DNA from 4 places in the Enterobacter sp. genome. Region 1 is predicted to be linked to each of the others. Evidence: predicted binding sites of a transcription regulator. Region 1 holds the regulator's gene; each other region holds the start of a gene.
What was found. The regulator LexA, encoded in region 1, represses DNA repair genes until DNA is damaged. The targets are predictions, from matches to a motif close to TNCTGTATGTACATACAGNA.
Positions count from the first base shown of each region.

Region 1 (7,715 bases):
CCGCGCAGCGAGAGGAAGACGGCCAGGGCCAGCCACAAACCGTGATTACCCAGCCAGGGAAGCGTTAGCAGCGTCAGACTAAACCCTGCCGCCGCGACCGCCATGCTGTTGCGCATTTCCGCTCCGCGCGTCGCACCAATAAACATGCCGTCCAGCAGATAACACCAGACGCCGACCACCGGTAAGATGACTTGCCAGAGGAGATAGTGACTCGCCAACTCGCGCAGAGCAGGTATAGACGTCAGCAATGCAACGATCTGCTCACCAAAGCAGGCGTAAACCAGACCAAAGGCCAGCGCCACCAGTCCCGACTGACGGCAGGCTGCCCGCCAGACATCCTGAAGCTGCCCGCTTTCTCGCGCACCGTACGCCTGCCCGGAATGCGCTTCAACCGCGTAGGCAAAACCGTCCAGCGCATAGGCGGTAAAGGTCAGAAGCGTCATCAATATCGCGTTGACCGCCACGATTTCTGGCCCCAGTCGAGCCCCGAAAACCGTCAGCGCGCCGAAGCAGAGCTGAAGAAGCAGCGAGCGCAGCATGATGTCACGGTTGAGGGCCAGCAGCTTACGGATATTGCCGCGCCATGCGGTTTTGAGCAGCGCCAGAGAGATCCCGCGCATCGACAGCACGCGCCAGACCATCCACAAGCCAATGATAAAGGTCCCGTATTCGGCAATCGCCGTCGCCAGCGCCGCGCCCCGCACGTTCATATGCAGGCCCATCACCAGCCAGATATCCAGCACAATGTTGAGAAGGTTGCCCACCACCAGCAAAATCACTGGCGCCCGGGCATACTGAACGCCCAGTAGCCACCCCAGCAGAACCAGGTTAGCCAGCGACGCTGGCGCGCTGAGCCACCGGATTTCAAGGAAACGTCGCGCCTGATCCAGTACCGCCTCGCTGCCGCCAACGATATGAAGCGCAAGATCGATCAGGGGTGTCCGTAATACAACGATTAACGCACCCGCGCCAAGCGCGAGTATAAGCGGCTGCACCAGCGCGCGCGCCAGACGCAGCGGATCTTTCGCACCATAAGCCTGTGCGGTAAGACCGGTGGTGCTCATGCGTAAAAAGAGCAACAGCATAAACAGGAAGCTGGTTGCCGTCGCGCCAATCGCCACGCCGCCAAGATAAACCGGTGAATCAAGATGGCCTATAACGGCAGTATCAACCAGTCCCAGCAAAGGCACGGTAATATTGGAGAAAATCATCGGCAGGGCAAGACGCCACAATGCCTTATCTGATGCCGTCAGTAGTGACATGCGAAATACCGGGAAAGGTAGATGAACAGGCTACAGCGGAAGCGTAGCCTGTCAGGAAGAGATTACAGCCATTCACCGTTACGAATCACGCCTACTGCCAGACCTTCGATAGAGAAGTTCTGTTCGCGGAGATCGACCACAATTGGGGTGAACTCGTTGTTTTCAGGCAGTAACTGAACGGTATTACCCTGTTTTTTCAGACGTTTGACGGTGACTTCATCGTCAATGCGCGCGACAACCACCTGGCCGTTACGCACATCCTGCGTTTTATGTACCGCAAGCAGATCGCCGTCAAGAATACCGATGTCTTTCATCGACATGCCGCTAACGCGCAGCAGAAAATCAGCGCTCGGCTTGAACATGGCTGGATCGACCTGGTAATGACCTTCAATATGCTGCTGTGCCAGTAAAGGCTCACCGGCAGCAACACGACCTACCAGCGGAATGCCCGTCTCTTCTTCTACCAGCAGTCGGATACCGCGTGACGCGCCTGATACAATCTCAATCACGCCTTTACGCGCCAGCGCTTTCAGGTGTTCTTCGGCAGCATTCGGAGAACGGAAACCCAGACGCTGCGCGATTTCCGCACGCGTAGGTGGCATACCCGTCTGGCCGATATGATCCCGGATGAGATCAAACACCTCTTGCTGCCTGGTCGTTAACGCTTTCATTCCGCCCCCTGGGTGTATATACAGTTATGCTGTGAGTATATACAGTCAAAGGCGATTTTGGAACCAAAAACTGCACAAAAAACCAGGGACTTAATTATTCCTCGAGGCTCATCGGAAATGTGACCAAAGCAGCGTGACCCAGGTGATAACGGCAGTGATAATCGCCAGTAACACGGCAGCAGATCCCATGTCTTTTGCGCGGCCAGAAAGCTCATGGAAATCGGAACCGATGCGATCCACAACGGCCTCAATAGCGCTATTAAGAATTTCCACTATCATCACCAGAAGTACGGAACCGATAAGAAGTACGCGGGTAATAGCATCAACATCAAGGAAACAGGCGACGATCACCGCGATGATAGCGGCGACGCCCTCCTGGCGAAACGCGGCCTCGTTGGCCCATGCGGCACGGAAACCTTTCCATGAATAGCCGGCGGCTTTGATGATACGTGTTAACCCAGTGGTATTATTGGCCATTAAAAGAACCTTTTTTAAAAAAGAGCGTCAGTAACAGGAGCCGTAGCGCGTTTCGCTACAGCCTGAAGTATGACGGGTAACAACAGAAATTTTGCGCGCTTTCTGTTATCCTTGCGCCGCAATTGCATTATTAACCAGAGGCTTTACATCGTTTATGTCCGGCTGGCCACGAATTTACTACAAATTACTTAATTTACCATTAAGCATCCTGGTAAAAAGCAAGTCTATCCCAGCAGAACCCGCGCTGGAACTGGGGCTCGATACGTCGCGTCCCATTATGTACGTTTTGCCTTATAACTCGAAGGCTGACTTACTGACGCTTCGCGCCCAGTGTCTGGCGCATGACTTACCAGATCCGCTTGAACCGCTGGAAGTTGACGGTACGCTGCTGCCGCGCTACGTGTTCATCCACGGCGGGCCGCGCGTGTTTACCTATTACACGCCGAAAGAAGAGTCCATCAAGCTGTTCCATGACTATCTCGACCTGCACCGCAGCAACCCCGATCTGGATGTGCAGATGGTGCCGGTATCGGTGATGTTTGGTCGTCGCCCGGGCCGCGAAAAAGGTGAAGAGAACCCGCCGCTGCGCATGCTTAACGGCATCCAGAAGTTCTTTGCGGTCTCCTGGCTGGGACGCGACAGCTTTGTGCGTTTCTCCCCTTCCGTTTCGCTGCGTCGCATGGCGGACGAGCACGGCACCGACAAGATCATCGCGCAAAAACTGGCGCGCGTGGCGCGTATGCACTTCGCTCGTCAGCGCCTCGCTGCCGTAGGGCCACGCCTCCCGGCGCGTCAGGATCTGTTCAACAAGCTGCTGGCTTCCAAAGCAATTGCCCGCGCCGTTGAAGATGAAGCGCGCAGCAAGAAAATTTCGCATGAGAAAGCCCAGCAGAACGCCATTGCGCTGATGGAAGAGATTGCAGCGAACTTCTCTTACGAGATGATTCGCCTTTCCGATCGTATCCTCGGCTTTACGTGGAACCGCCTGTATCAGGGCATCAACGTTCATAACGCCGAACGTGTACGCCAACTGGCGCATGATGGCCATGAGATTGTCTATGTCCCCTGCCACCGCAGCCACATGGACTACCTGCTCCTTTCCTACGTGCTCTATCATCAGGGGCTGGTACCACCGCACATAGCTGCCGGTATCAACCTGAACTTCTGGCCGGCGGGCCCGATTTTCCGTCGCCTGGGTGCGTTCTTTATTCGTCGTACCTTCAAGGGCAACAAGCTCTACTCCACCGTGTTCCGCGAGTATCTGGGCGAGCTGTTCAGCCGCGGCTATTCCGTGGAGTACTTCGTTGAAGGCGGTCGTTCCCGTACCGGTCGTCTGCTCGATCCGAAGACCGGCACGCTGTCGATGACCATCCAGGCCATGCTGCGCGGAGGTACCCGTCCGATCACGCTGGTGCCTATCTACATCGGCTACGAGCACGTGATGGAAGTGGGCACGTACGCGAAAGAGCTGCGTGGCGCGACCAAAGAGAAAGAGAGCCTGCCGCAGATGCTGCGCGGCTTGAGCAAGCTGCGCAATCTCGGTCAGGGCTACGTGAACTTCGGCGAGCCGATGCCGCTGATGACGTACCTGAATCATCATGTTCCGGAGTGGCGCGAGTCCATCGATCCTATCGAAGCGGTGCGTCCGGCCTGGCTGACGCCAACGGTTAATGGCATCGCGTCCGAGCTGATGGTGCGCATTAACAACGCCGGTGCGGCTAACGCCATGAACCTGTGCTGTACGGCGCTTCTGGCTTCGCGCCAGCGCTCGCTGACCCGTGAACAGCTCACAGAGCAGCTGGATTGCTATCTGGATATGATGCGGAACGTGCCGTATTCGGTTGATTCGACCGTACCTTCTGCGACCGCCAGTGAGCTTATCGATCACGCGCTTCAGATGAATAAGTTTGAAGTCGAAAAGGACACGATCGGCGACATCATCATCCTGCCGCGCGAGCAGGCGGTGCTGATGACCTACTACCGCAACAACATCACGCATATGCTGATGCTGCCGTCGCTAATGGCCGCCATTATTACCCAGCATCGACATATTTCCCGTCAGGAGCTACTGCGCCATCTTGAGACCATCTATCCGATGCTGAAAGCGGAGCTGTTCCTGCGCTGGAGTAGGGATGAGCTGGCGACAGAACTGGATAAGATGACGGAAGAGATGCGTCGCCAGGGGCTGATTACCCTGAACAACGACGAGCTGCACATCAATCCGTCACGCTCCCGCACCCTGCAGCTGCTGGCGGCCGGTGCGCGCGAAACGCTGCAGCGCTACGCCATCACGTTCTGGCTGCTGAGCGCGAACCCGTCCATCAACCGCGGTACGCTGGAGAAAGAGAGCCGGACGCTGGCCCAGCGTCTGTCCGTTTTGCACGGCATTAACGCCCCTGAATTCTTCGACAAAGCAGTCTTCAGTTCTCTGGTGCTGACGCTGCGTGATGAAGGCTTCATCAGCGATACGGGTGATGCCGAACCGGAAGAGACGCTGAAAGTGTACCAGATGCTGGCAGAGCTGATTACCTCGGACGTGCGTTTGACGATTGAGAGCGCCACGCAGGGCGAGTAACGCAATGCCGGGTTATGGCCCGGCCTGACGCCCTGGATAATAAAAAGGCCCGGTAAGCGCTTACGCTACCGGGCCTTATTTTTGAGCCTGGTCAAATCACCGCATTCAGCTCAGCAGTGTAAAGGCTATCATCCCGACAATCGCACCCGTCGTGCCGAGTATGGTTTCCATCAGCGTCCAGGTTTTCAGGGTTTGCGCTTCGGTGGCGCCGGTAAACTTACCGAACAGCCAGAAGCCGGCGTCGTTAACGTGAGAGACCACAATCGAACCGCCCGCGATACAGATAGAGAGCGCGGCCATCTGGGCACCGGAGTAGTTCAGCTGTTCAATCACCGGCATCACCAGACCCACGGCGGTTAAACACGCCACGGTGGCGGAACCCTGAATGATACGAACCGCCGCCGCCAGGACAAAGCAGGTTACCGCAATCGGCAGGCCCATCCCGGTCAGCGCTTCGCCCAGAGCCGGCCCCACGCCGGAATCCACCAGTACCTGCTTGAACACGCCGCCGGCACCAATCACCAGCAGGATAATACCCGCAGGCTGCAGCGCGGCACCGCAGATCTCCATCACCCGGTCTTTTGGCATCCCCTGACGCATCGCCAGGCCGTAAATCGCCACCAGGCACGCCACCAGGATCGCCGTGAACGGGTGACCGATGAACTCAAACCATTCGTACGCGGTAGAACCCACCGGCACAAAGCGCGCGGCGATGGTTTTCAGACCCACGAGAACCAGCGGGAGCAGGATCAGCGACAGGCTGAAGCCGAAGGACGGCATTTTGCCCTCGCCCAGGTGCGGCTCGGTGACGTCATCCGGAATATGCAGCTCAACGTAACGGCTGATGAAGTTACCCCAGAGCGGGCCGGCGATAATCATTCCCGGAATTGCCGCGCACAGGCCTATCAGGATCATCCAGCCAAAGTCGGCGTGCATCTGGGAGGCCAGCAGCATCGGCGCAGGCCCCGGCAGCAGAAACGCCGCAGCCGCCGCCACCCCCGCAAACAGCGGAATGACCAGCTTCACGAGGTTAGTACCAGTATGGCGCGCCATGGAGAATGCGACGCTTATCAGCAGCACAACGGCCACTTCGAAGAACAGCGGCAGCGCGCAAATCAGCCCTGCCAGGCCAATCGCGTAGTGCGCACGGCTGTGGCCAAAGGATTTCAGCATCTTGACGGCAATCTGGTCGACCGCGCCCGTCTCGTGCAAAATCTTGCCAAACATCGCGCCCAGCGCGACCACAATCGCCAGGAAGCCCAGCGTACCGCCCATCCCTTTTTCCATTGTCGCGGCGATCTTGTCGAGCGGCATACCGGAAAAGAGACCAGCACCAATAGAAACCACCATCAAAGCAACAAAGGCGTGCATGCGCGCCTTCATCACTAAAAACAGCAGCAGCAATACCGAACCCACTGCTGTCAAAACTAGCGTTAATGTACTCAAAACTTACTGCCTTTTATTAATGACCTCGATGGTGCTGGCAACAACACCCTCCAGTGACTGATCGATATCAACCACTAAGACGTCTTTTTCGTCTTCACCCGGCTCCTGCAGCGCTTCAAACTGCGTCACCAGCATCTGGGTTTTGAAGAAGTGACCTTTACGCGCCTTCAGGCGGCTTTCAATCACCTCGAAATCCCCTTTCAGGTAGATGAAAGAGAGGTTTGGGTTGCCGTCACGCAGCAGGTCGCGGTAGGTTTTTTTCAGCGCGGAGCAGACGATCAGGGAGACTTTATTGGTACGCTGCATCGCGAACGCGGCGTCATTCAGCGCCTGCAACCACGGTTTGCGGTCGTCATCGTTCAGCGGCTCGCCGGAGGCCATTTTCATGATGTTGCTGCGCGGATGGAGGAAGTCGCCATCAAGAAACGCAGCCTGGAGTTGATGCGCCACTTCGCTGGCCACGGCTGATTTCCCGCTACCGGAAACGCCCATCAGGACGTAGACGTGGTGATCGTGATTAGTCGTGCTCAAAGGGTGTCCCTCAGTCAATTGTTACGGGTAACAGTTATCGGTAACATTGTCCTGCCGGGGCAAAAGAGAAGCAATATCCAAACGTGCGCGAAGTGAATAAGTGTGAGCTACTTCAAATTTGTCAGTTCAAATAGATCCACCCGGTGACAAGGTGAAACCTAAATCTAACATTTTCGGGGTCACCGTCTCGCCACGAATGCGCGCCAGCAGGCGTTCTGCGCCAATGCGGCCCATACGCTCACGCGGGGTCAGGACGCTCGCCAGACGCGGCTCCATCACTTGGCCAATGTCGTGGCCGTGGAAACCGGCGATCGCCATATCATCAGGGATCTTCAGCCCCAGACGCTGACACTCAAATGCTGCGCCGACCGCAAGGTCATCGTTGGTACAGAAAATACCGTCCAGTTGCGGATACTCACGTCGTGCCTGACGCATCAGCTCAATACCCGACGTATAGGAAGAGGACTGCTCCACCATCACGCTGTAGGGGGTTAAGTTCGCGTCAAGCATCGCCTGCTCGTATCCCTTCTGTTTGATGATAGTACGTTCATCAAGACGCGCACCCAGATAGGCGATATGACGGTGCCCGCGGGCGATAATGGCCGCCGTCATCTGACGCGCCGCTTCGAAGTTATCAAACCCCACGGCGATGTCGAGGCACGGCGACTGGCTGTCCATCAGCTCCACGACTGGGATACCGGCCACTTCAATCATTTTGAGCGTGCGGGCAGTGTGGGTTCGTTCGGTTAAAAT
Region 1 is NZ_CDRQYH010000014.1:969-8,683, forward strand. It holds gene dinF (MATE family efflux transporter DinF) at 1-1,262, opposite strand, end outside; gene lexA (transcriptional repressor LexA) at 1,325-1,933, opposite strand; gene ACWYRJ_RS06625 (diacylglycerol kinase) at 2,042-2,410, opposite strand; gene plsB (glycerol-3-phosphate 1-O-acyltransferase PlsB) at 2,565-4,985, shown strand; gene gntU (gluconate transporter) at 5,091-6,431, opposite strand; gene gntK (gluconokinase) at 6,435-6,962, opposite strand; gene gntR (gluconate operon transcriptional repressor GntR) at 7,089-7,715, opposite strand, start outside.

Region 2 (7,715 bases), on a different contig from region 1:
GGTGCTCTGCCGCTCGAAGAGATTGCCCGCGAGCTGGAGAGTCAGTTCAACCGCTTTGTTGATGTGTTTGGTAGGGCGCCGACGCACATCGATAGCCATCACCACGTGCATATGATCCCGGCGATTTTCCCGATTGTCGCTGATTTCGCAAAGCGCAACGGCGTCGCGATGCGCGTGGATCGGGAGGTGCGCGGATTGCCGGACTGCGCTGTCACCACCACAGAGGGGTTCAGCAGCGCATTTTACGGAGAAGAGATCAGCGACGCGCTGTTCCTGACGGTGCTGGATGATTCCGCCGCGCGAGGGGAACGGTCGCTGGAGGTCATGGCGCATCCTGCTTTTGTCGATCATACCGTGCATAAAAGCGCCTACTGCTGGCCGCGCCTGGCGGAGCTGGATGTCCTGACGTCGCCGTCGTTGAAATACGCGATTGCCGAGCGAGGGTATCGTTTGGGGACGTTCGGGGATCTTTGAAATAAAGCCCGGTGGCGGCTTTGCCTTACCGGGCCTACAAAACCAATCGAATGTAGGCCGGGTAAGCGCAAGCGCCACCCGGCTTTTTTACGCCGGTATCTGGTCAATCTTGCTGCTTCGCGACCAGACTCGGTGCGCGGCGAGCAAATCAAACAGCTTCGTCATAAAGGCATCGTCAACGTTATCTCCCTCGACAATGCCGTCCTCACCCTGATCGGCTACCTTCAGCTGCGCCTTAAACTGTCGCGCGTCGCCGGACAGCGCGATCGGCTTCAGGTGCTTATAGGCTTCCAGCAGATAATAGACGGCGTCGCCGTTGGTCAGCAGGCTGGCAATATCCCCGCCCGGCACAATTACCGCATCGACGGTCAGCGATGGCGCACCGGCAAAGGTCGCCGCGACCGGCAGCACAGAACCATCGTCGGCCGTCACTTCACCCATGCGGGAATAGAGCAGTTTGGCATGCACGCCCTGGGTTTTAAGCGCCTGCATAATTTCCAGCACGTCGCTGGCGCGGGTTTTGTCGTTCAGCAGAATGGCAACCACGCGGCCTTTAATCGAGCCGCCCGGCACCGCATACAGGCTCAGAGACGGATCTTTCTTCACCCCGTTAACCTCTTTCGGCGGGGCAAGATTGCGCTGCTCGTCGGTCAGCGTAATGCCCAGGTTATCCGCAACGCTCTGGGCTAGCTGAATATCAATATGCGCCAGCTGATCGACTACCCGCTCGCGGATGTAGGTGCGCACCACTTTACTCAGCTCAAAGCTGAAGCCGCCGATGATGTGCTGTTGCTCAATCGGCGTCTGGCTGTTCCAGAACAGGCGAGGGTGGGCGTAATATTCGCCGAACGAGGGGCTACGCTCGCGAATTTTGTTGCCATCGATACGCTCCTGGTACGATTCGAAGCCACCGCGTTTCGGCCCGGGAGGGGTTTCACGCGGCCAGTTATCGTTGATGGAGTTCGGCTCATAGTTAGCCGGATTGGTATCAATATCCTGACGGTGCATCCCGTCGCGCTGGAAGTTGTGGTACGGGCAGGTTGGGCGGTTAATCGGAATTTCGTGGAAGTTCGGCCCGCCAAGACGGCTGATCTGCGTATCGGTGTACGAGAACAAACGACCCTGCAAAAGCGGATCGTTGGTGAAGTCCAGCCCCGGCACGATATGCCCCGGGTGGAACGCGGCCTGCTCGTTTTCGGCAAAGAAGTTATCCGGGTTGCGGTTGAGCACCATTTTACCTACCAGCTGCACCGGTACCAGCTCTTCAGGGATCAGCTTCGTCGGGTCCAGAAGATCGAAATCGAACTTAAATTCGTCCTCTTCCGGAATGAGCTGCAGACCCAGCTCGTACTCCGGGAAGTCGCCCGCTTCAATGGACTCCCACAGCTCGCGGCGATGGAAGTCCGGATCGCGCCCGGTCAGCTTCTGCGCCTCGTCCCATACCAGCGAGGCTTTACCCGCCACCGGCTTCCAGTGGAAACGGACAAACGTGGCTTTCCCCTCGGCGTTGATCATCCGGAAGGTGTGGATGCCAAACCCTTCCATAGTGCGGTAGCTGCGGGGGATGCCTCGGTCTGACATCGCCCACATCACGTTGTGTAAGGTTTCAGGCTGCAGGGAGACATAGTCCCAGAAGGTGTCGTGCGCGCTTTGTCCCTGCGGTATGGCCCAGTGGGGCTCCGGTTTTACCGCATGGACAAAGTCAGGAAATTTATGCGCATCCTGAATGAAGAACACCGGGGTGTTGTTGCCGACCAGATCGAAAATCCCCTCTTCGGTATAAAATTTGGTGGCAAAGCCGCGGATATCCCGGACGGTATCTGCCGACCCCGCACCGCCCTGCACGGTGGAGAAACGCACAAACACCGGGGTGATTTTATCCGGGTCGGAGAGGAAATCCGCTTTAGTGATCGCTTTCAGACTCTTATAGGGCTGGAAGTAGCCGTGCGCAGCGGAACCGCGCGCGTGGACGATACGTTCCGGTATCCGCTCGTGGTCGAAGTGGGTAATTTTTTCCCGCAGGATAAAGTCTTCCAGCAGGGTAGGCCCGCGCGCGCCTGCGCGAAGGGAGTTCTGATCGTCAGCAATGCGTACGCCCTGATTGGTGGTGAGCGCAAAACCTTCGCCGCCTTTACGGTGTGGCTCAAGAGATTTCAGCTTCTCGTTTCCCGTATCCGGCGATTTCATGCTTCCCGGTGCGGTAGGCTGTTCTCCCGGCGCGGAAGGGCCAGGCGAGGGGCGGTGAGAGCCGTCAGCAGGGGCGAGAGAGTCCATACCCGGTTGGGATTCTTCAGTGCCATGAATCGGTGATTGATGTGTTTTATCTTTGTTCGACATTGCACGCTTCTCCTTTATCCATTGCTAAAAACCCTATTAAGGATAGAACAATGTCGCGACATGGTTCGCGAACTAAGAGTTTTCATATGACGTGATTAACGAAAGGAGCCCTCTCACCCACTCGGGGCGCGACGGAAGGCAGCAGGATCGGCTATCATAGAGTTTTCCTGCTTCAAGAATTTGCTTTAGTGAACCAGTCGCTTATGAAACCTCTTCGTCAACAAAACCGCCAGGTAATTAGCTATGTGCCCCGCGTTGAGCCCGCGCCGCCTGACCATGCCCTGAAAGTGGAGGGTTTTCGCGATGTCTGGCTGCTGCGGGGGAAATACGTGGCCTTTGTGCTGATCGGCGAACATTTCCGTCGCTCACCCACCTTTACGGTGCCGGAGTCAGCGCAGCGATGGGCGATGCAGATCCGCCAGGATGAAGAGGTTGAGGAATAACAGCCATAAAAAAACCGCCATCAGGCGGTTTTTTTATTTCAGACGGTGATTAACGGTGCGCCAGCTCGGCGTCGTCTTCACTTTCCAGAATCGTTTTGTCGGTCTGCTTCAGCCACTGGCTGGTCAGCGTGCCGGCGGTCATGGAGCCGCTCACGTTTAGCGCGGTACGACCCATGTCGATCAGCGGTTCAACGGAGATCAGCAGGGCGACCAGCGTCACGGGCAGACCCAGCGCAGGCAGCACAATCAGCGCGGCGAAGGTTGCGCCACCGCCAACACCCGCAACGCCTGCGGAGCTTACGGTAACAATCCCGACCAGCGTGGCGATCCAGACCGGATCAAGTGGGTTGATGCCGACTGTAGGAGCAACCATCACCGCCAGCATCGCCGGGTACAGACCCGCACAGCCGTTCTGACCAATGGTAGCACCAAAGGAGGCAGAGAAGCTGGCGATGGATTCAGGCACGCCCAGACGACGGGTCTGCGCTTCCACGTTCAGCGGGATAGACGCGGCGCTGGAGCGGCTGGTGAAGGCAAAGGTCAGTACCGGCCAGACTTTACGGAAGTACTTCAGCGGGCTGACGCCGTTCACGCCCAGCAGGATGCCGTGCACCACGAACATAATGCCCAGGCCCAGATAAGAGGCGACAACGAAGCTGCCCAGCTTAATGATGTCCTGCAGGTTAGAGCCGGCAACCACTTTGGTCATCAGCGCCAGAACGCCGTAGGGGGTGAGCTGCATGACCAGACGAACCAGCTTCATCACCCAGCTTTGCAGGGTGTCAATCGCGGTCAGCACGCGTTCGCCTTTTGGCGCGTCGTCTTTCAGCAGCTTCAGCGCCGCTACGCCCAGGAACGCGGCGAAAATAACCACGCTGATGATGGAGGTTGGGCTCGCACCGGTCAGGTCAGCAAACGGGTTCTTCGGAATGAAGGAAAGCACCATCTGCGGCACGGTCAGGTCAGCCACTTTTCCAACGTAGTTGGTCTGAATCGCGGTCAGACGCGCCGTTTCAGCGGTACCCTGAACCAGACCTTCTGCGGTCAGGCCAAACAGGTTAGTGACCAGCACACCCACCAGCGCGGCAATCAGCGTGGTGAACAGCAGCGTACCAATGGTCAGGAAGCTGATTTTTCCCAACTGGGTCGCGTTATGCAGGCGGGCAACGGCGCTCAGAATAGAGGCGAACACCAGCGGCATAACGATCATCTGCAGCAGCTGGACATAGCCGTTACCGACGATGTTGAACCACTGAATGGAATCTTTAAGAACTGGATTATCGGAGCCATAAATTGCCTGTAATGCCAGACCAAATACGACACCCATGGCCAGACCAACCAGCACCTTTTTCGCCAGGCTCCACTGTTTGTGGCGCGCCTGCGCGAGAAGCAATAGCAATACAGCGAACACAACGACGTTCGCGATGAGTGGAAAATTCATCCCCGTTCTCCTGATTTATTATCGGGTCGGTTTTTACCGATCCTGTTGGCGGAAGGTTAGCAGAAGTGTGATGTAGCGCTTATATCCAAATGGAATTGGTTATGACAAATGGGATAATTTTGTTGGTTTACTGTTCAATCTGGTGATGAATAAAGCGATTGAACTGAAATTGCAGCGAATTAATCATCTGGGATGACCAGCGGACTGCACTGTTTTCGGGCAACGTTTGCGGCATCCAGACGGCGTAAGCAAACAGCGCCATGCACAATACCCGCTCAAGCTGGTTACCTTTTTGCGGCGCCAGGATGGGAAAACGGAAACGCCAGCGGCAGGGCCAAAGTAGCGGCACGCCCGCAGGCGTCAGCATATCGGCAAGGATATGGCTTAAATAGCCCAGCACCATCCCCTGAATGGCATCAGCGGGGACTATCCAGCTTTCAGGCACTTTTAAATAGAAAAGCGTCAGCAGGCCAAACACGGCCAGCAGGCTGTGCGTAAACCCCCGGTGGCCGAACGCGCGGGCGATGGGTTTAGATACCCACTTCAGGCGCTGTCCGAGGAAGGACTTGGGGTGGTCGATGTCGGGCAGCAGACAGGTCAATACGGCGGAAGGAACAATATGCCACCAGTCCCCCTGTGCCAGCACGGGGGTGAGCTCAGCGTTTTTGGCAAATACCGCGCACGCGATTGAAAAAAGCAGGTGGCCTTCCGCCGTCATGATAAAACCCACAAAACTGTCAATTCATACAGTATAGGGTTTTTATACAGTAGGCGGAAGAGGTGACGGTGTAACTGTTTGTCACAAACCGGAGGAGGGCGTTAACCGCCCTGCAGATGATGCGCCGTGAGTTCTGCCAGTGAATTTAGCTTCACATCGGCGAGGGCAAACCGGGGATCGTGGCGGCCTTCTTCCGCAGGCACCACAATGGAGCGCATCCGCGCGGCTTTAGAGGCGACCATGCCGTTAACGGAGTCTTCCAGCGCAACGCAGTTGAGGGGATCCAGGCCGAGCTTAGCGGCGCAGTCCAGATAGACCTGCGGGTGCGGCTTGCTGTAAGGCAATTTTTCAGCGGACGCCAGCGCGTCGAAACTGTCGCGAAGTTCAAACATGACGAGCACTTTTTCCAGCATATGCAGCGGTGAAGCCGAGGCCAGTCCGACCTTCAGCCCCTGGGCTTTACACAGCGCGACGGCCTCACGTACGCCGGGCAGCAGTGGTCTATTCTCTTCCACCAGCGAAATGGCGCGGCTGATAATGCGCGCGGTCACTTCATCACGACTTGGACCCACCCACGGCTGTTGGGCAAACCACAGGTCAACCACCATGTCGATGCGCAGGCCCAGCGTATCGGGTAGTTCATTACGGCGGCTGATATCCACACCCAGGCTGGCCATAACGTCCAGTTCGGCGCGATCCCACAGCGGTTCGGAATCGATCAGTAATCCATCCATGTCAAAAATTGCGGCAAGAATTTGGCGCGGTGTCGACATCACAACGTCTCCTTATCCAGGGTGTACGACAGACGATAAGTGCTAAGCACAATCTGCAATTTAGCATATTGCTTTTAAAGAGCGGGCGAAATTGATGACCAGCAGGTAGACTTAGGCACAAATAACGCGTCTTTATGAAGAGGAACTGATGACGTATCAACAAGCTGGACGCATTGCGGTCTTAAAACGTATTGCAGGCTGGGTGATTTTTATTCCTGCCGTCATTTCTACGCTGATTTCTGTACTCAAATTTATGTACGACCACAGCGAAAAACAGCCGGGTATCAATGCGGTAATGCTTGATTTTGCGCATGTTATGATTGAGATGATGCGTTTCAATACTCCATTTTTGAATGTCTTCTGGTTCAACTCACCCACCCCGGATTTTCATCAACAGCTGAATATCGGCTTTTGGGTGATATACGCCCTGATCTTTGTCGCGCTGGCACTGCAGGCCTCTGGGGCGCGAATGAGCCGTCAGACGCGCTTTTTACGTGAAGGCGTTGAGGATCAGTTGATTCTGGAGCAGGCTAAAGGCCCGGAAGGCATGAGTCGGGAGCAGATTGAATCCCGCATTGTTGTGCCGCGTCACACCATTTTCCTGCAAATTTTCCCGCTCTATATTCTTCCCGTGATTATCATTGTGGCGGGATATTTCTTCTTCTCACTGCTCGGTTTTCTGTAAGCGACACGGGTGGCTGCATAGCCACCCGTTCGCGTCTCAGGCGGCAAGCATACGCTCAAGTGCCCGCTGCGCGTTAACAAGGTGTTCTCCGCCAAAAAGAATGGCTCGGTTCATCAGGGTATAAAGCTGATACACCGGCTGGCGGTCGAGGAAACCGGGCGGCAGGGGGGAAACAGACTGGTATCCGTCATATATTTGCGGCGGCTGCTCCGGATGAAGCGGCAGCATGGCAAGATCGCACTCTCTGTCACCCCAGTAGCAGGCCGGGTCGAAGATGTAGGGGCCGTTTGGACCCAGCGCGCAGTTATCGGACCATAAGTCGCCGTGAAGCAGAGACGCCTGAGGCTGGTGGGAGGCCAGACGCTGCTGAACATGCTCGACGATGGCATCAATATTGCCAAATTCCAGCCCTTTCTCGGCGGCAAGCTCAAGCTGCCAGCCAATGCGCTGCTCGGCAAAAAAAGTCGACCAGCGACGCTGCCAGGCATTGGGTTGTGGCGTGGTGGAGAGGTCGTTGTCAAAATCGAGCCCAAACTGCGGCTGGTCGCTCCACTGATGGAGGCGCGCTAGCTGCTGGCCAAGAATGAATGCATTATGCGCATCCAGAGGACGGGCGGGGAGGTACTCCATCACCAGGAAACTGTAATCGCGGTCGCTACCTACGGCCAGAACCTGTGGGACCGTCACCGTTTTACTGCGCGACAACAGCTCCAGCTGATCGGCTTCGGCGGTAAATATCGGAAGCAGCTCTCGTTCATCGCATTTAACGAAAAGATCGCGCCCTGCGTAGCGTAAATGCCACGCGGCGTGGATCTCACCGCCTGGCAGTTCGTTACGCAGTTCA
Region 2 is NZ_CDRQYH010000036.1:10,129-17,843, reverse strand. It holds gene chbG (chitin disaccharide deacetylase) at 1-474, shown strand, start outside; gene katE (catalase HPII) at 562-2,811, opposite strand; gene cedA (cell division activator CedA) at 3,000-3,254, shown strand; gene ACWYRJ_RS12520 (L-cystine transporter) at 3,304-4,695, opposite strand; gene ACWYRJ_RS12515 (metal-dependent hydrolase) at 4,823-5,413, opposite strand; gene hxpB (hexitol phosphatase HxpB) at 5,515-6,186, opposite strand; gene ACWYRJ_RS12505 (YniB family protein) at 6,335-6,871, shown strand; gene ACWYRJ_RS12500 (fructosamine kinase family protein) at 6,908-7,715, opposite strand, start outside.
Region 2: a site for LexA is predicted at 5,428-5,447, ahead of ACWYRJ_RS12515 (metal-dependent hydrolase). Genes of this name have one in related genera too.

Region 3 (7,715 bases), on a different contig from region 1:
GAGATTGGCCGCATGCAGCCAGTGCTTGCCGCTGCGCGTGGCATCCTCTTCCTGGCTGGCTTTTTGCTGCCAAACCATCGCCTGTTTAGACCACTCATAGATCCAGTTTCCGCCACGGTAGCCCACCACGGTATCATAGAGTTCGTTGTCGGTACGCTCGGCTTCACTCATCACGATACGTGCCTGCACATCGAGGATTTCACGGGGGTCGATACCGCGCCAGATCCACATCAGGCGATTAATCATGCGATACCAGTGAGGCACGTTTTTACCGTCTAACGCGGACTGGACGGCAGGCTGGGTACCCGGATTAAAGCGACGCACCAGCGTCGACGTTTCAGGGTGTTTGAAACGGGGTTTGAAGAGTGTCTCGGTGAGATTCGCCTGCGTCATTGCGTTGCCTCCATGAATACGTCATATGAAGACTATTGTAACGCGTGGCAGGCCAAAAAGAACAACGCCCGACATAGCCGGGCGTGTAAAGTTACGTACTGGTATTAACGGCCTGAAATAGGCGGTACAAAGACCACGCCCATATCCCATGGCTGTTCAATCCAGGTATCCTGCGGGATATCAATCACGTAATCGTCAACCAGCGGGCGGCCAGCCGGTTTAGCGAAGATAGTGACGAAGTGCGCTTTAGGATACATTTCGCGGATAGCGACCGCAGTACCGCCGGTATCCACCAGGTCATCAATAACGATGAAGCCTTCACCGTCACCTTCCGCACGTTTCAGCACGGTCAGCTCGCGCTGGTTGTCATGGTCATAGCTGGAGATGCAAACGGTATCGACATGACGAATACCCAGCTCACGTGCCAGCAGCGCCCCCGGTACCAGACCGCCACGGCTGACGGCAATAATGCCTTTCCACTGTTCGGAAGGCATCAGACGCGCAGCCAGTTTGCGTGCGTGAATCTGCAACATGTCCCAGGTGACGACGTATTTTTCGCTCATGTGAAGTGTCCCAGCCTGTTTTTATACGGCTTAAAAAGTGTTCGAGGGGGAAATAGGTTGCGCGAGATTATAGAGATCTGACGCACTAAAAACCAGTGTTTAGCGCCCTCTGCCTGAGTTTTTACATGCTTTATGCTACCAGCCAGCAGAGAAAGTGGTATTCTCAGTTTCATCTCGCAAGCCTGACTTGTGGTAACTATTAACCTGCTAACCCTGTGACCTGCAACCCTGTTTGCAGCGCCTCGACAAGGAGACTTATCGTGTCTGAACTGTCTCAACTATCTCCGCAGCCGCTGTGGGATATTTTTGCCAAAATCTGCTCCATTCCACACCCTTCCTACCATGAAGAACAGCTTGCCGAACATATTATGGGCTGGGCGAAGGAAAAAGGTCTGCATGCTGAACGCGACCAGGTTGGCAATATTCTGATCCGCAAACCTGCAACCGCAGGCATGGAAAACCGCAAACCGGTTGTGCTGCAGGCGCACCTGGACATGGTGCCACAGAAGAACAACGACACCGTTCACGACTTCACCAAAGACCCGATTCAACCGTACATCGACGGCGACTGGGTGAAAGCACGCGGCACCACGCTGGGCGCGGATAACGGCATCGGTATGGCCTCTGCGCTGGCGGTGCTGGCCGACGACAGCGTTGAGCACGGTCCACTGGAAGTGCTGTTAACCATGACCGAAGAAGCGGGCATGGACGGCGCATTCGGTCTGCAGGCGAACTGGCTGCAGGCGGATATCCTGATCAACACCGACTCAGAAGAAGAAGGCGAGATCTACATGGGATGCGCGGGCGGGATTGATTTTATCTCTACCCTGCCGCTGTCTCGCGAAGCGATACCTGCGGGCTTCCAGACCTTCAAGCTGACGCTGAAAGGTCTGAAAGGCGGCCACTCCGGCGGCGATATTCACCTGGGTCTGGGCAACGCCAACAAGCTGCTGGCACGCTTCCTGGCAGGCCATGCGGCCGAGCTGGATCTGCGTCTGGTGGATTTCAACGGCGGTACCCTGCGTAACGCGATCCCACGCGAAGCGTTCGCCACCGTAGCGGTTCCAGCAGCAAAAGCGGACGAGCTGAAAAAACTCTCCACCGTGTACCTGGATATCCTGAAAAACGAACTGTCGGCGAAAGAGAAGAACCTGACCGTAGTGCTGGAATCTGTTTCTACAGATAAAGCCGCGCTGACCGTGCAGTCTCGTGACACCTTTGTTCAGCTGCTGAACGCGACGCCAAACGGCGTGATCCGCAACTCTGACGTGGCGAAAGGCGTGGTGGAAACCTCACTGAACGTGGGCGTGGTGACCATGAGCGACGACAGCGCGGAAATCATCTGCCTGATCCGTTCACTGATCGACAGCGGTAAAGAGTACGTGGTGAGCATGCTGGAATCTCTGGGCACGCTGGCGGGCGCGAAAACGTCTGCAAAAGGCAGCTACCCGGGCTGGCAGCCGGATGCAAGCTCTCCGGTGATGGCGCTGGTGCGTGAAACTTACCAGCGTCTGTTCAACAGCACGCCAAACATTCAGGTGATCCACGCGGGTCTGGAATGTGGTCTGTTCAAGAAACCGTATCCGGATATGGATATGGTGTCCATCGGGCCAACCATTACCGGTCCACACTCGCCGGATGAGCAGGTTCATATCGAAAGCGTCGGTCACTACTGGACGCTGCTGACTGAACTGCTGAAAGCAATCCCTGCGAAATAACATCTTCATCCCAGCCCTCTTCCTGTGGAAGAGGGTGAAAAATCCAGGCCCGGTAAGCGTAGCGCCACCGGGCTTTTTTACAATCCCAGAACCAGCTGTCGCTCTAGCTGCGGATCCAGCAGCGTGACGTGCAATCCCACCAGCCTTACCCCTCGCCCGCCCCGGCGCTCTTCCCATGCCTTTTTTGCCGTCGCGATAAGATCGTCTTTATTCAGTCGCGGCCAGACGTGTTCCTGCGTGGTCTGCTGGAAGTCGTTGAATTTTAATTTGATACCCTGACGGGCAATCAGCAGGTCCGGCTTCACCTTGATTAAACGCCGTTCCAGCTCCGGATAAAGCTGTTCCGTGATGATCATTTCGCATTCGGACCAGTCATGTATATCTTCAATGAGGGTGCGCTCAACGCCGACGGATTTACGGAGCCGCTCGCTGTTCACATCGCGATCGTCAATTCCCTGGCTACGCTCCCACAGTACGCGGCCAAACTTCCCGAAGCGCTTAAGCAGCATGGCGAGATCGCTTCGCTGCACGTCCTCACAGGTCCGTAGCCCCATGCTTTCCAGCTTTGCGGCGGAAACTTTTCCTACGCCGGGGATTTTGCCGAGCGGCAGCGTTTTCAAAAACGCAGGCACCTCTTCCGGCGTGATGACGTACTGGCCGTTGGGCTTATTCAAATCGGAGGCAATTTTGGCAAGGAATTTAACGGGCGCGACGCCCGCCGACGCCGTCAGATTCAGCTCGTTGAAAATCGTCTGGCGGATCTCTTGCGCCATCAGCGTGGCGGAGCCGTGGCAGTGAACGCTGTCGGTCACGTCCAGATAGGCTTCGTCGAGCGACAGCGGCTCTATGAGAGAGGTATAGCGGGAGAAGATTTCCCGGATGTGAAGGGAAGCCTCTTTATAGGCTTCAAACCGGCCGGGCAGAAGCGTGAGATGAGGACAAAGCTTTAAGGCCATCGCCGTCGGCATGGCGCTGCGCACGCCAAATTTGCGCGCAGGATAGTTGGCGGTGCTGATGACGCCACGCTGAACGCGGCTGCCGCCAATGGCGATGGGAATATCCCGCAGCGCCGGGTTGTCTCGCATCTCCACTGCGGCAAAAAAGCAGTCCATATCAACATGGATTATTTTGCGCATAGTATGCCCTCACTTATCACTGGATAAGTATACAGTAAACAAATGAGGGTTGAGAAGCGTGCGTGGAAATTGTCGGGTGACGGCTTCGCCTTACCCGACAGACAAGACTAAATAATGCGCTGCTGTTCGCGGGCCATCCTTTTCTTCCGCGCATCGCACGGTTCCGGGCAGTCGCAAACCTTTTCCATCCCAATAGAGGAGATACCGCCGCAGCTGCCCTGAATGCTTTTCCGCTTAACGATCCAGCCTAACGACATGCCGAAGATGACAAGCACAAAAACCACAAAGGTTGCCAGAAACGTCAGCATCATCAACCTCCAAAGTCGTCGAGCAAGATGTTCTCATCTTCGACACCGAGATCTTTCAGCATCTTAATCACGGCGGCGTTCATCATCGGCGGGCCACACATATAGAACTCGCAGTCCTCGGGTGCCGGGTGCTGTTTGAGGTAGTTTTCATACAGCACGTTGTGGATGAACCCCGTATAGCCCGTCCAGTTATCTTCCGGCTGCGGATCGGAAAGCGCAACGTGGAAGGTAAAGTTCGGGTTTTCACGCGCCAGCTGTTCAAACTCGTCGTCGTAGAACATCTCGCGCAGCGAGCGCGCCCCGTACCAGAAGCTGATTTTACGCTTGCTGCCGAGCCGCTTGAGCTGGTCAAAAATGTGCGAGCGCATCGGGGCCATACCGGCACCGCCTCCGATAAAGACCATTTCCGCGTCGGTATCTTTCGCGAAAAACTCCCCGAACGGACCGGAGATAGTCACCTTATCTCCCGGCTTCAGGGACCAGATGTATGACGACATCACGCCCGGCGGTGCATCCGGCACATTCGGTGGCGGCGTGGCGATACGCACGTTGAGCATGATGATGCCTTTCTCTTCCGGGTAGTTAGCCATCGAGTAGGCGCGCAGCGTCGGCTCTTTTATCTCCGATACAAAGCGGAAGAGATTGAATTTGTCCCAGTCGGCGCGGTACTCATCCGGCACGTCGAAGTCCGCATACGCCACGGTATGTTCAGGACACTCAATCTGAATGTATCCTCCGGCGCGGAACGGAACATCTTCCCCTTCCGGTACCCGCAGCTTCAGCTCTTTAATAAAGGTGGCTTTGTTATCATTTGAGATAACCTCGCACTCCCATTTTTTGACGCCGAAGATCTCTTCCGGCAGCTCAATCTTCATGTTCTGACGCACCGCGACCTGGCAGGCCAGACGGCAGCCCTCTTTCGCTTCACGCTTTGTGATATGCGCCAGCTCGGTTGGCAGAATATCGCCACCGCCCTCTTTTACCGTCACGCGGCACTGCCCGCAGGAGCCGCCACCGCCGCAGGCTGACGAGACAAAGATCCCATTGCCCGAGAGCGTATTGAGCAGTTTGTCACCCGCTGGCGTGCGGATCTGATTCTGCGGCTCGTCGTTAATATCAATCACCACGTCACCGGAATTCACCAGCTTCGCGCGCGCCACCAGAATTAACCCTGACAGCACCAGTACGATCAGCGTGAACATCACCACGCCAAGGATAATTTCCATCTGTTAGCCCTTATAGCTGCACACCGGAGAAGGACATAAAGCCCAGCGCCATCAGCCCGGTGGTGATAAAGGTGATCCCTAAGCCACGCAGACCCGCAGGCACGTTGGCATATTTCATTTTCTCGCGGATCCCCGCCATGGTGACAATCGCCAGCATCCAGCCGATGCCGGAACCAAAACCGTACACCACGGATTCACTGAAATTGTAATCACGCTGAACCATAAACGAGACGCCACCAAAGATGGCGCAGTTCACCGCGATCAGCGGGAGGAAGATCCCCAGCGCGTTGTACAGCGACGGGAAGTACTTATCGAGGATCATCTCGAGGATTTGCACCAGCGCCGCGATCACCCCGATAAAGGTGATAAAGTTCAGGAAGCTGAGATCAACCCCCTCCACCAGTGCGCCGTCACGCAGCACAAAGTTGTAGACCAGATTGTTAATCGGAACCGAAAGCCCCAACACAACGGTGACCGCCACGCCCAGCCCAAATGCCGTGGAGACCTTTTTAGACACGGCAAGGAACGTACACATGCCCAGGAAAAACGCGAGCGCCATGTTTTCAACAAACACCGCCCGCACAAACAAACTCAGGTAATGAGCCATCGTCGGTTACTCCTTTTCCTGCTGTTCTGGTCTCAACGTACGAATCAGCCAGATCAACAAACCGATAATGAAAAATGCGCTAGGGGCCAGCAGGAACAGGCCGTTTGGCAGATACCAGCCGCCGTTCTGCACCGTGTCCAGCACCGTGATGCCAAACAGCTTGCCGCTGCCAATCAGCTCGCGCAGAAACCCAACCGTAAGCAGGATCACGCCGTAGCCGAGGCCGTTGCCGATGCCGTCCATAAAGCTCGCCAGCGGCGGCATTTTCATGGCGTAGGCTTCCGCACGCCCCATGACGATACAGTTAGTGATAATCAGCCCGACAAACACCGAGAGCTGTTTGGAGGTTTCATAGGCAAAGGCGCGCAGCAGCTGATCGACCACGATCACCAGCGAGGCGATGATCGCCATCTGGACGATGATCCTCACGCTGTTGGGGATGTGGTGGCGGATCATCGAGATAAACATGCTGGAGAACGCCGTGACCAGCGTAACCGCCAGCGTCATCACTACCGCCGTTTCCAGTTTGGTCGTCACCGCCAGGGCTGAACAGACGCCCAGCACCTGCAGCGTGATCGGGTTATTGGCGAGCAGTGGGCCAATGAGTACTTTTTTGACTTCTTTCAGTTCACCGGTATCAGCCATTGTTCAGCGCTCCTTCACGTACGTTTTTCAGGAAAGGACCAAAGCCCAGCTCGCCCATCCAGAAATCAAAACTGTGCTGCACGCCTTTTGATGTGAGCGTGGCGCCGGAAAGCCCGTCAACGGCGTAGTCGTCACCGGGACGAGCCGCCCCTTTCATCACCTTCAGCGCAGGCAGGCCGTTATCGTCGAGCACTTTCTTGCCGACAAACTGTGCCCGCCAGTTAGGGTTCTCAACTTCACCACCCAGCCCCGGGGTTTCGCCCTGGTCGTAATACGTAATGCCTTTGACCGTGCGGCCATCGGTATCAAGAGCGACAAAGGCATACATCATTGACCACAGACCATTACCGTAAATAGGAAGTACCACTTCCTGAATGCGTTTTTGGGGATCGCGAACCAGATAAACTTCGGCAAGGTTGCTGCGACGCTTAATCCCCGCGGGATCTTGGGATGCCTCCAGCGTCAGGCTCATCTGCGGATCTTTAAGCGCCAGCGCCTGGTTGAATTTTGCCGGGTCTTTATCGAGCAGTTCACCCGTTTTTAAATCCACCAGACGCGCCGAAATACGTTCAGCAAAGACGGCAGAAACGTCGTCTGCGCTCATTCCTTCCTGCATCAGCCCGGCGACGGCCAGAATGTTGCGCTGTTTATCCAGCGCACGTTGCTCTTGCTGCAGGGGTTTTAACCCCACGGCAGAGCCGGCTACGACAATGGAGCAGACCAGGCAGAGCACCAGCACCACCAGCAGCGTTTTGCTGATGCTGTCGTTATTTTTTACTTCAGCCACGTGCCTTCCTCCGCTTGATGTTGGCCCGCACCACCAGGTAATCGAAGAGTGGCGCAAACAGATTGGCAAACAGAATGGCCAGCATCATCCCCTCCGGGTACGCCGGGTTGACCACGCGGATCAGGACACACATTGCGCCAATGAGCACGCCATAGCTCCATTTACCTTTGTCAGTGAAGGAGGCTGACACGGGGTCGGTTGCCATGAACATCATGCCGAACGCGAAGCCACCCAGCACCAGATGCCAGTACCACGGCATGGAGAACATCGGATTGGTGGTCGAACCGATAACGTTGAACAGGGTGGCGGTCAGCACCATGCCGATCATCACG
Region 3 is NZ_CDRQYH010000051.1:3,960-11,674, reverse strand. It holds gene frsA (esterase FrsA) at 1-393, opposite strand, end outside; gene gpt (xanthine phosphoribosyltransferase) at 498-956, opposite strand; gene pepD (cytosol nonspecific dipeptidase) at 1,217-2,674, shown strand; gene dinB (DNA polymerase IV) at 2,752-3,810, opposite strand; gene nqrM ((Na+)-NQR maturation NqrM) at 3,918-4,121, opposite strand; gene nqrF (NADH:ubiquinone reductase (Na(+)-transporting) subunit F) at 4,121-5,344, opposite strand; gene nqrE (NADH:ubiquinone reductase (Na(+)-transporting) subunit E) at 5,355-5,951, opposite strand; gene ACWYRJ_RS14905 (NADH:ubiquinone reductase (Na(+)-transporting) subunit D) at 5,958-6,596, opposite strand; gene ACWYRJ_RS14900 (Na(+)-translocating NADH-quinone reductase subunit C) at 6,589-7,383, opposite strand; gene ACWYRJ_RS14895 (NADH:ubiquinone reductase (Na(+)-transporting) subunit B) at 7,376-7,715, opposite strand, start outside.
Region 3: a site for LexA is predicted at 3,828-3,847, ahead of dinB (DNA polymerase IV). Genes of this name have one in related genera too.

Region 4 (7,715 bases), on a different contig from region 1:
GGCACCATCGCGCACCACGACACCGGCCAGCCTGTCCTGCGGCAGTTCAGCCAGCGTGGTTGCCGACAGTTCATCGGCGACCAGAACAAACCGTTGAGGCCAGGCATTCGGCCCCTGAATGGTGTCATCAAGATGGAACAGCAGACGTTGTCCCAGGGCCCGGAGATCTCCAGCCCGCTCTTTCAGGTAACCGTCGGTCAATGCCGCAAATTGGTCGGCAAATTTCTCGATAACCTTCTTAACGGCCCACTCCGCGACCGAGCCTTTATCCACTTCAGCAAAAAGCTCACGACGCAGACGCGCATCGGAAAGCAGGTGCGAATAGAGGTCAAAAATGGCCGCCGTCTCTTTTTGCGCACCTGCGGCAAAACGTTTGCTGTAACGACGAAATTCATTCGCCGCCTCTTCCAGCGCGGCGGTAAGACGCTCGCGCTCAAGCGCTTCATCAAGCGTTGAGGCTTCGTAAACCTGCTCCATTAACGGCAGCGTGGCGTCCATCCAGCCTTCAGCAATCGCTACGCCTGGCGATGCCGGAAGGGCACGAATGCGCGTATGGCGATACTGGCCAAAGAGCGCGGCAAGCTGAGACTGGGAGAGGATCGCCGCCATCTGCGTGGCCAGCGTGACGAGGAAAGACTCCTCGCTTTCGTCATACTGACGTAGCTCACGCTGCTGGACGACCAGTACGCCGAGCAGCTGGCGACGCTGGATAATCGGTACGCCAAGGAAAGCGCGGAAGCGCTCTTCTTTTACGGAAGGGATGTATTTAAAGCTGGGGTGTTTTTGCGCGTCAGCAAGGTTGATGGGTTCAGCCAGCCGCCCAACAAGACCGACGATACCCTCATCAAATGCGAGCGTTACGGTGCGTCCACGTGGCTTCTTCAAACCACGGGTCGCCATCAGGTAATAGCAGCGCCGATCGTGGTCGGCCAGATACACCGAACAGACCTCGGTCTCCATCGCAAGACAGATGTCGGTGACCAGAATATTCAGCGCCTCGTTCAGACGCGGAGCGCTGGCCACCTTCTCGACTATTTCTCGCAAGCGGGTGAGCATGATTTGCGTAGCTTAACCTCTTTTACGTCGCCAGGCAGGTGCGCTCTGCGGCTTAGGCGGGATCTCCTGAAGCTGCATTACCACACTTGCAAACTCTTTCATCACCCTACGGTAAACATCGCGTTTAAATGACACGACCTGACGAACAGGATACCAATAGCTCACCCAGCGCCAGCCATCGAACTCCGGCGTACTGCTGGTTTGCATATTGATGTCTGAATCGTTGCCCACCAACTGCAACAGAAACCACTTCTGTTTCTGGCCGATACAAACCGGCTTTGTGTCCCAACGCACCAAACGTTTCGGTAACTTGTAACGCAACCAGTTGCGGGTCGAAGCCAGGATGCGAACATCTTTCCGGCTCAAACCGACCTCTTCAAAAAGCTCCCGGTACATCGCTTGTTCTGGGGACTCTCCCGGATTGATCCCGCCTTGCGGGAACTGCCAGGAGTGCTGACCATATCGCCGGGCCCACATTACCTGGCCCTGACGATTACAAATTACTATTCCTACGTTCGGGCGGTAGCCATCGTCATCAATCACCGGACTACCCCAAACTAAACCTTATATATGAATGATTGTTTCACACTACAGGGAGGCGGTAAACCACTCTCTTACAGGGCTGCAACCTAATAACATTTGAATAACTCACAAATAAGTGCTGAGTTATAAACAGATAAGAGCCCTTAAAAGGAATTTTATTCACCTTTTCTGTGGATATAGTTGTGAAGAAGTGTCTAATTACCGATGAACAACCTCAGACAATGCCGTCCCCCCTTTTTTAGCTTAATTCAATAATGCAATTATTTTCATATAGTTAAATGTATTTTCATGAACACAAAACAGAATAGCGTGACGATCGTCTCATCAGGGATCGTCGTGCTGATGAAAGATCGAACAGCGTCGGTTTTATCCACAGATTGTGCCAATAAGTTAGTCACAATTTGTTTGAAATTTCGATTTTCCTCGCACGTCAAGGCTGTAAATTGAAACAGTAGTCAGGGTTATGCCCAGTTATCCCATTTTTCTGTGGATAACATGGTGTAAGATCCTGTTCATTGTCAGTGACCAGATTTGAACAACCCGTTTTACGACTCTGGTGAAACGATTTCAAACCAGTAAAAAAACATATAAATCATGTACATGGAATATTCGTACAGAAATAGTTAAACTCTATCCACAGGGGACAATTTCTTCGTTTATTTTTTAATCAAAAGGTTACCATCATGCATCCGCTTACACCCTTGCTCTCACCGCCGTCCAGCGAGGGCCAGTTGCTACAGCAGGCACAGCGTCTTGCAGGCTTTTCGCTTGGCGAGCTGGCGGCAATGGCAGGGCTTCAGATCCCGAAGGATCTTAAGCGGGATAAAGGCTGGATCGGCATGCTGCTTGAACTATGGCTGGGTGCCAGCGCAGGGAGCAAACCTGAGCAGGATTTTGCTGCACTTGGCGTGGAGTTAAAAACTATCCCTGTAGACAGCCAGGGCAAGCCGCTTGAGACCACTTTTGTCTGCGTTGCGCCATTAACCGGCAATACCGGCGTGACGTGGGAAACCAGTCACGTTCACCACAAGCTGAAGCGCGTGTTGTGGGTACCGGTTGAAGGTGAGCGTCAGATCCCCCTGGCTGACCGTCGCGTTGGCGCACCGCTGCTCTGGAGCCCGGACGAGGATGAAGAGCATCAGCTGCGCCTGGACTGGGAAGAGCTGATGGACATGATTGTGCTTGGGCAGGTAGAGCGCATCACCGCCCGACACGGAGAAGTGTTACAGCTGCGTCCGAAAGCGGCCAACAGTAAAGCACTTACCGAGGCAATCGGCGCGCAGGGTGAACCGATACTGACGTTGCCGCGCGGTTTTTATCTCAAAAAAAATTTCACCGGCGCGCTCCTGGCACGTCATTTCCTGTTAAAAACATAGTTTTTTACTTATTTTGCGAGCTCTCAAACATAATCGACTGCTTTTTAAGATTTTACCGCTTCCTCAAGTCGCCATATCGGGTTAATACTAGATTATGATTTGATACAAGCCAGATGAGGACGATAACGATGAAAAAATAGGCAGTATTAGTGTCAGCAGTCGGTTTAGCGTTTGCCGTATCGGGCTGTAGCAGCGATTACGTCATGGCGACAAAAGATGGTCGAATGATCCTTACCGATGGCAAACCCGAAGTCGACGATGATACAGGTCTGGTCAGCTACCGCGACCAGGAAGGCAATAAAATGCAGATCAATCGCGACGAAGTATCGCAAATCATCGAGCGATAATCAGAGAGAGGTCAGTCGCTTGCTGGCCTTTTTGATTTTTTTCTTCCCCTTTTGCTTCCCCTCTGCCATGTTTATATTCCTTTGTCGGGCACGCCCTGACGCGGTCTATAAGTCTACTGAGGAAGCCGGCTATGCATTATCACCGTATCCCCCACAGCGCTCTGGAAATAAGCCAACTGGGGTTGGGCACGATGACATTTGGTGAACAAAACAGCGAAGCCGATGCCCATGCACAACTCGATTACGCCGTCAGCCAGGGCATTAACCTGATTGATGTTGCAGAAATGTACCCAGTTCCGCCACGCCCTGAAACGCAGGGACTTACCGAAACTTACGTCGGTAACTGGCTGGCAAAGCGCGGCAACCGTGAAAAGCTGGTGATTGCCTCAAAAGTCAGTGGCCCCGCGCGCAATAACGATACCGGGATCCGTCCGAACCAGATCCTCGATCGCAAGAATATCCGCGCCGCTCTGGATGCCAGCCTGAAGCGCCTGCAAACCGACTATCTCGACCTCTACCAGGTGCACTGGCCGCAGCGACCAACCAACTGCTTTGGCAAGCTCGGATACAGCTGGAATGAGAGCGCCCCCGCCGTGACGCTGCTGGAAACGCTGGAAGCGCTGACCGAGTGCCAGCGCGCGGGAAAAATCCGCTACATTGGCGTATCTAACGAAACGGCCTTTGGGGTCATGCGCTATCTGCACCTGGCGGATAAGCACGATCTGCCGCGTATTGTGACTATCCAGAACCCGTACAGCTTGCTTAACCGCAGCTATGAGGTGGGTCTGGCCGAAGTGACACAGTATGAAGAGGTAGAGCTGCTCGCCTATTCCTGTCTCGGCTTCGGCACGCTGACGGGGAAATACCTGAACGGCGCGAAGCCGGCGGGGGCGCGAAATACCCTCTTTAGCCGCTTCACCCGCTACAGCGGAGAGCAGACGCAGAAAGCCGTTGCTGCCTATGTGGATATCGCAAAGCGTCACGGTCTTGACCCTGCACAGATGGCGCTGGCCTTCGTGCGTCGTCAGCCGTTTGTTGCCAGCACCCTGCTGGGCGCGACCACGATGGAACAGCTGAAAACCAATATTGAGAGTTTCCACCTGAACCTGAGTGAAGACGTGTTAGCAGAGATTGAAGCGGTGCATCAGGTATACACTTACCCGGCACCGTAATAAAAGCAAAACGGCAACGCAGGTTGCCGTTTTAGGGGTTGCCCCCTCTCCCTGCGGGAGAGGTCGGGGTGAGGACATCAGGCCTCACTTATCAACGGCGACGCTGCCAAATCCACAAGCCCGCGATCGCAATCGCAAACAGCCCGCCAAACCCGACGCCGATCCCCACCACCGGCACACCCACTTTTACCGCCAGCGAGTAGAGCCCCAGCATTAACAGCATTGCCAGGTTTTCACCCAGGTTTTGTACCGCGATAGCATTTCCCGCCCCGACGGTCTGCTTACCCCGTTCCTGCAGCAACGCGTTCAGCGGCACCACGAAGAAGCCCCCCAGAATACCAATCAGGATGAGGAGGACATACGCGGGCAATAACGCATGCTGCAGCGAGAAGATAAGCACCACGACGCCAATCAGGATCCCTGCGGGCATGCAGCGTGCGACCGTCTCGAGCGTCACCAGCTTCGCCGCCGCACCCGCCCCAACCACAATGCCGATGGCCACCATCGCATTAAGATAGGTCGGCGTCGCATTGTCCGTAATGCCCAGCGCCACCGGCACCCACAGGACCAGCAGGAAGCGCAGCGTGACGCCCGCCCCCCAGAACATACTGGTCCCCATCAGGGAGAAACGCGTTTCCCCGTTACGCCACAGCACGCGGCACGCGTTGAAGAAACTGCCGGTCATCGGTTTGAAGCGCCAGGATTGCCCCGGGCGAGCCACTGGCAGCTTCGGAATAAAGAGGTTCGCCACGACCGCCCCGCCATACACCACCGCGCAGATGCCCAGTGCCGCCAGGACATGCCAGTCGGCCAGTACGCCGCCCGCGACGGATCCGAGCAGAATAGCAGCAATGGTTGACGACTCCATCAGGCCGTTGGCTTTCACCAGCTTATCGCCCGTGGTCAGCTCTCCGAGGATGCCATACTTTGCCGGGGAGTAGGCGGCAGCGCCAATGCCCACCAGCGTGTAGCCAATAAACGGATTGAAGCCAAAGCAAATGCTGGCGGCACCCAGCAGCTTGAGACCGTTGGCAAACATCATCACCCGGCCTTTCGGGAAACTGTCCGCTACCTGCCCTACGAACGGAGCAAAAATAATGTAAGCGCCCACAAACACCATCTGCAGGATCGGCTGACTCCAGTCGGGGTAAAACTCGGCTTTCAGCAGCGCCAGCGTGGCGAACAACAGCGCATTATCACCGAACGCAGAGAGGAACTGCGCGGCAATGACCGCCATCATGCCTTTTGAACGCAGTGAGGTGTTAGTGTGTACTGACTCACGCATTTTGCTGTTCCGCCTCTTCAACCATGCCTTTCAGGGTCACGAAATCGGGCTTCCCGCTACCCAGCACCGGGAGCTGCTTCAGGTAGCGAATGTCGCGCGGCACGGCCAGTTCAGGGATACCGTGTTCACGCGCATAGCTCAGTAACCTGTCGCGCTTAAGTTCAGCGTCGGTCGTAAACAGCACCAGCGCCTCGCCTTTGCTGGCATCACTCTTCACCACCGTAGCATGCATCTTATCCACAGACACGGCCGTTGCCAGCTGTTCGACCATTTCCAGAGAGACCATTTCACCAGCGATTTTAGCGAAGCGTTTCGCGCGTCCCTGAATCTGTACAAAGCCCTGCTCATCGAAACGGACGATATCCCCGGTGTCGTACCAGCCGGTTTCAACCTCGCCGTTGACGTTTTCCGCCGTCGGCGCTTCCAGCACGCCCGGGTTTTCCACGCGCAGATAACCGTTCATCACGTTTGGCCCTTTCAGCTGCAGACGGCCACCGTCCTCAATGCCCGGCACCGCCAGCAGACGCGCATCCATTCCCGGCAGGATTCGGCCAACCGTACCCGGTTTCGCCGCCATCGGCACGTTAATCGAGACCACGGGCGCACACTCGGTAACGCCATAGCCTTCAAGAATGCGCAGGCCAAACTTGTCCTGCCAGATCTGGCGCGTGCTCTCCTGCAGTTTTTCCGCACCGGCCACCACATACCGCACGCGATAGAAGTCATACGGATTGGCGAAACGCGCATAGTTGCCCAGGAAGGTTGAGGTTCCGAACAGGACGGTGCAGTTACGGTCATAGACCAGCTCCGGCACAATGCGGTAATGCAGCGGGCTCGGGTAGAGGAACACTTCTGCGCCGGTCAGGAGCGGCGTGAACAGCCCCACCGTCAGGCCAAAGGAGTGGAAAAGCGGCAGCGCCGACATAAAGCGGTCATTCGCGGTAAAGTCGGCAATGCTTTTGATCTGCTCAACGTTCGCCAGAATGCTCTTGTGGCTGTGGACGACGCCTTTCGGGTTGCCCTCCGATCCCGACGTGAAGAGGATAATCGCGTCATCTTCCGGCTGCTGTTTGACCTGGGCCAGACGTGGTATCAGAAGATGCGCAAAAATCCACAGCTTGTCGCCGCTGGTCACGTCCGCTTTCAGATCCTCCAGGAAGACCCAGCGCACCTGGGTGAGCTGCTCGGGAAGGTGCCAGAGCTTGCCTTTGTCCAGGAACTGTCGGGAGGTAAAGACGGTATTAATCTGGGCTGCGGTGATGGCGCTGGTCAACCCCTTCACGCCCGCCGTGTAGTTCATCATTGCCGGGATACGGCCCCGGGAAACCGCACCGAAAATCACCGCCGCGCTGATGCCCGCGTTAGGCAGCATCAGGCCAATTTTTTCGCCTTTTTTGCTGTACTTCTCCAGAATGCGGCCCACAAACAGGGTTTTGGTCAGCAGTTTGCGATAGGTGTCCGGGGTAAAGTTGATGTCTTCGATACAGTTTTTCTTCGCGCCATAGCGGTACTGCGCGGATAGCAGAGATTCGTACAGCGTTTCGCGCGGGCGCACGGCCATGCGCGCTTCCATCATAATCTGGTGCAGCATTTCCCCGGCGATTTTACGGCGATCGCGGGCACGCGGCGCTTCTGGCATCGGTAACGACGTTGGCGGCAGAATATGCAGGGTTATTTTAGGGAACAGACGCTGCTTCACCAGCCCCTTCAGGCGGCTGAAATGGGTTAGCTCCGCGCCTTCAATGCGCAGCGGCACCACGGTCGCTTTTGATTTCGCTGCAACAAACCCCGCGCCGTCGTAGATTTTCATCAGCGAACCGGTCACTGAAATACGCCCTTCAGGGAAAATAACCACCGGACGCCCCTGCTCAACCAGACGCACCAGATGCTTAATCATCATCGGCTTGGTCGGGTCGAGCGGCACAAAATCAATCAG
Region 4 is NZ_CDRQYH010000022.1:19,790-27,504, forward strand. It holds gene ptsP (phosphoenolpyruvate--protein phosphotransferase) at 1-1,056, opposite strand, end outside; gene rppH (RNA pyrophosphohydrolase) at 1,069-1,599, opposite strand; gene mutH (DNA mismatch repair endonuclease MutH) at 2,283-2,975, shown strand; gene ACWYRJ_RS09205 (YgdI/YgdR family lipoprotein) at 3,125-3,322, shown strand; gene ACWYRJ_RS09210 (NADP(H)-dependent aldo-keto reductase) at 3,454-4,494, shown strand; gene lplT (lysophospholipid transporter LplT) at 4,586-5,779, opposite strand; gene aas (bifunctional acyl-ACP--phospholipid O-acyltransferase/long-chain-fatty-acid--ACP ligase) at 5,772-7,715, opposite strand, start outside.
Region 4: a site for LexA is predicted at 2,034-2,053, ahead of mutH (DNA mismatch repair endonuclease MutH). Genes of this name have one in related genera too.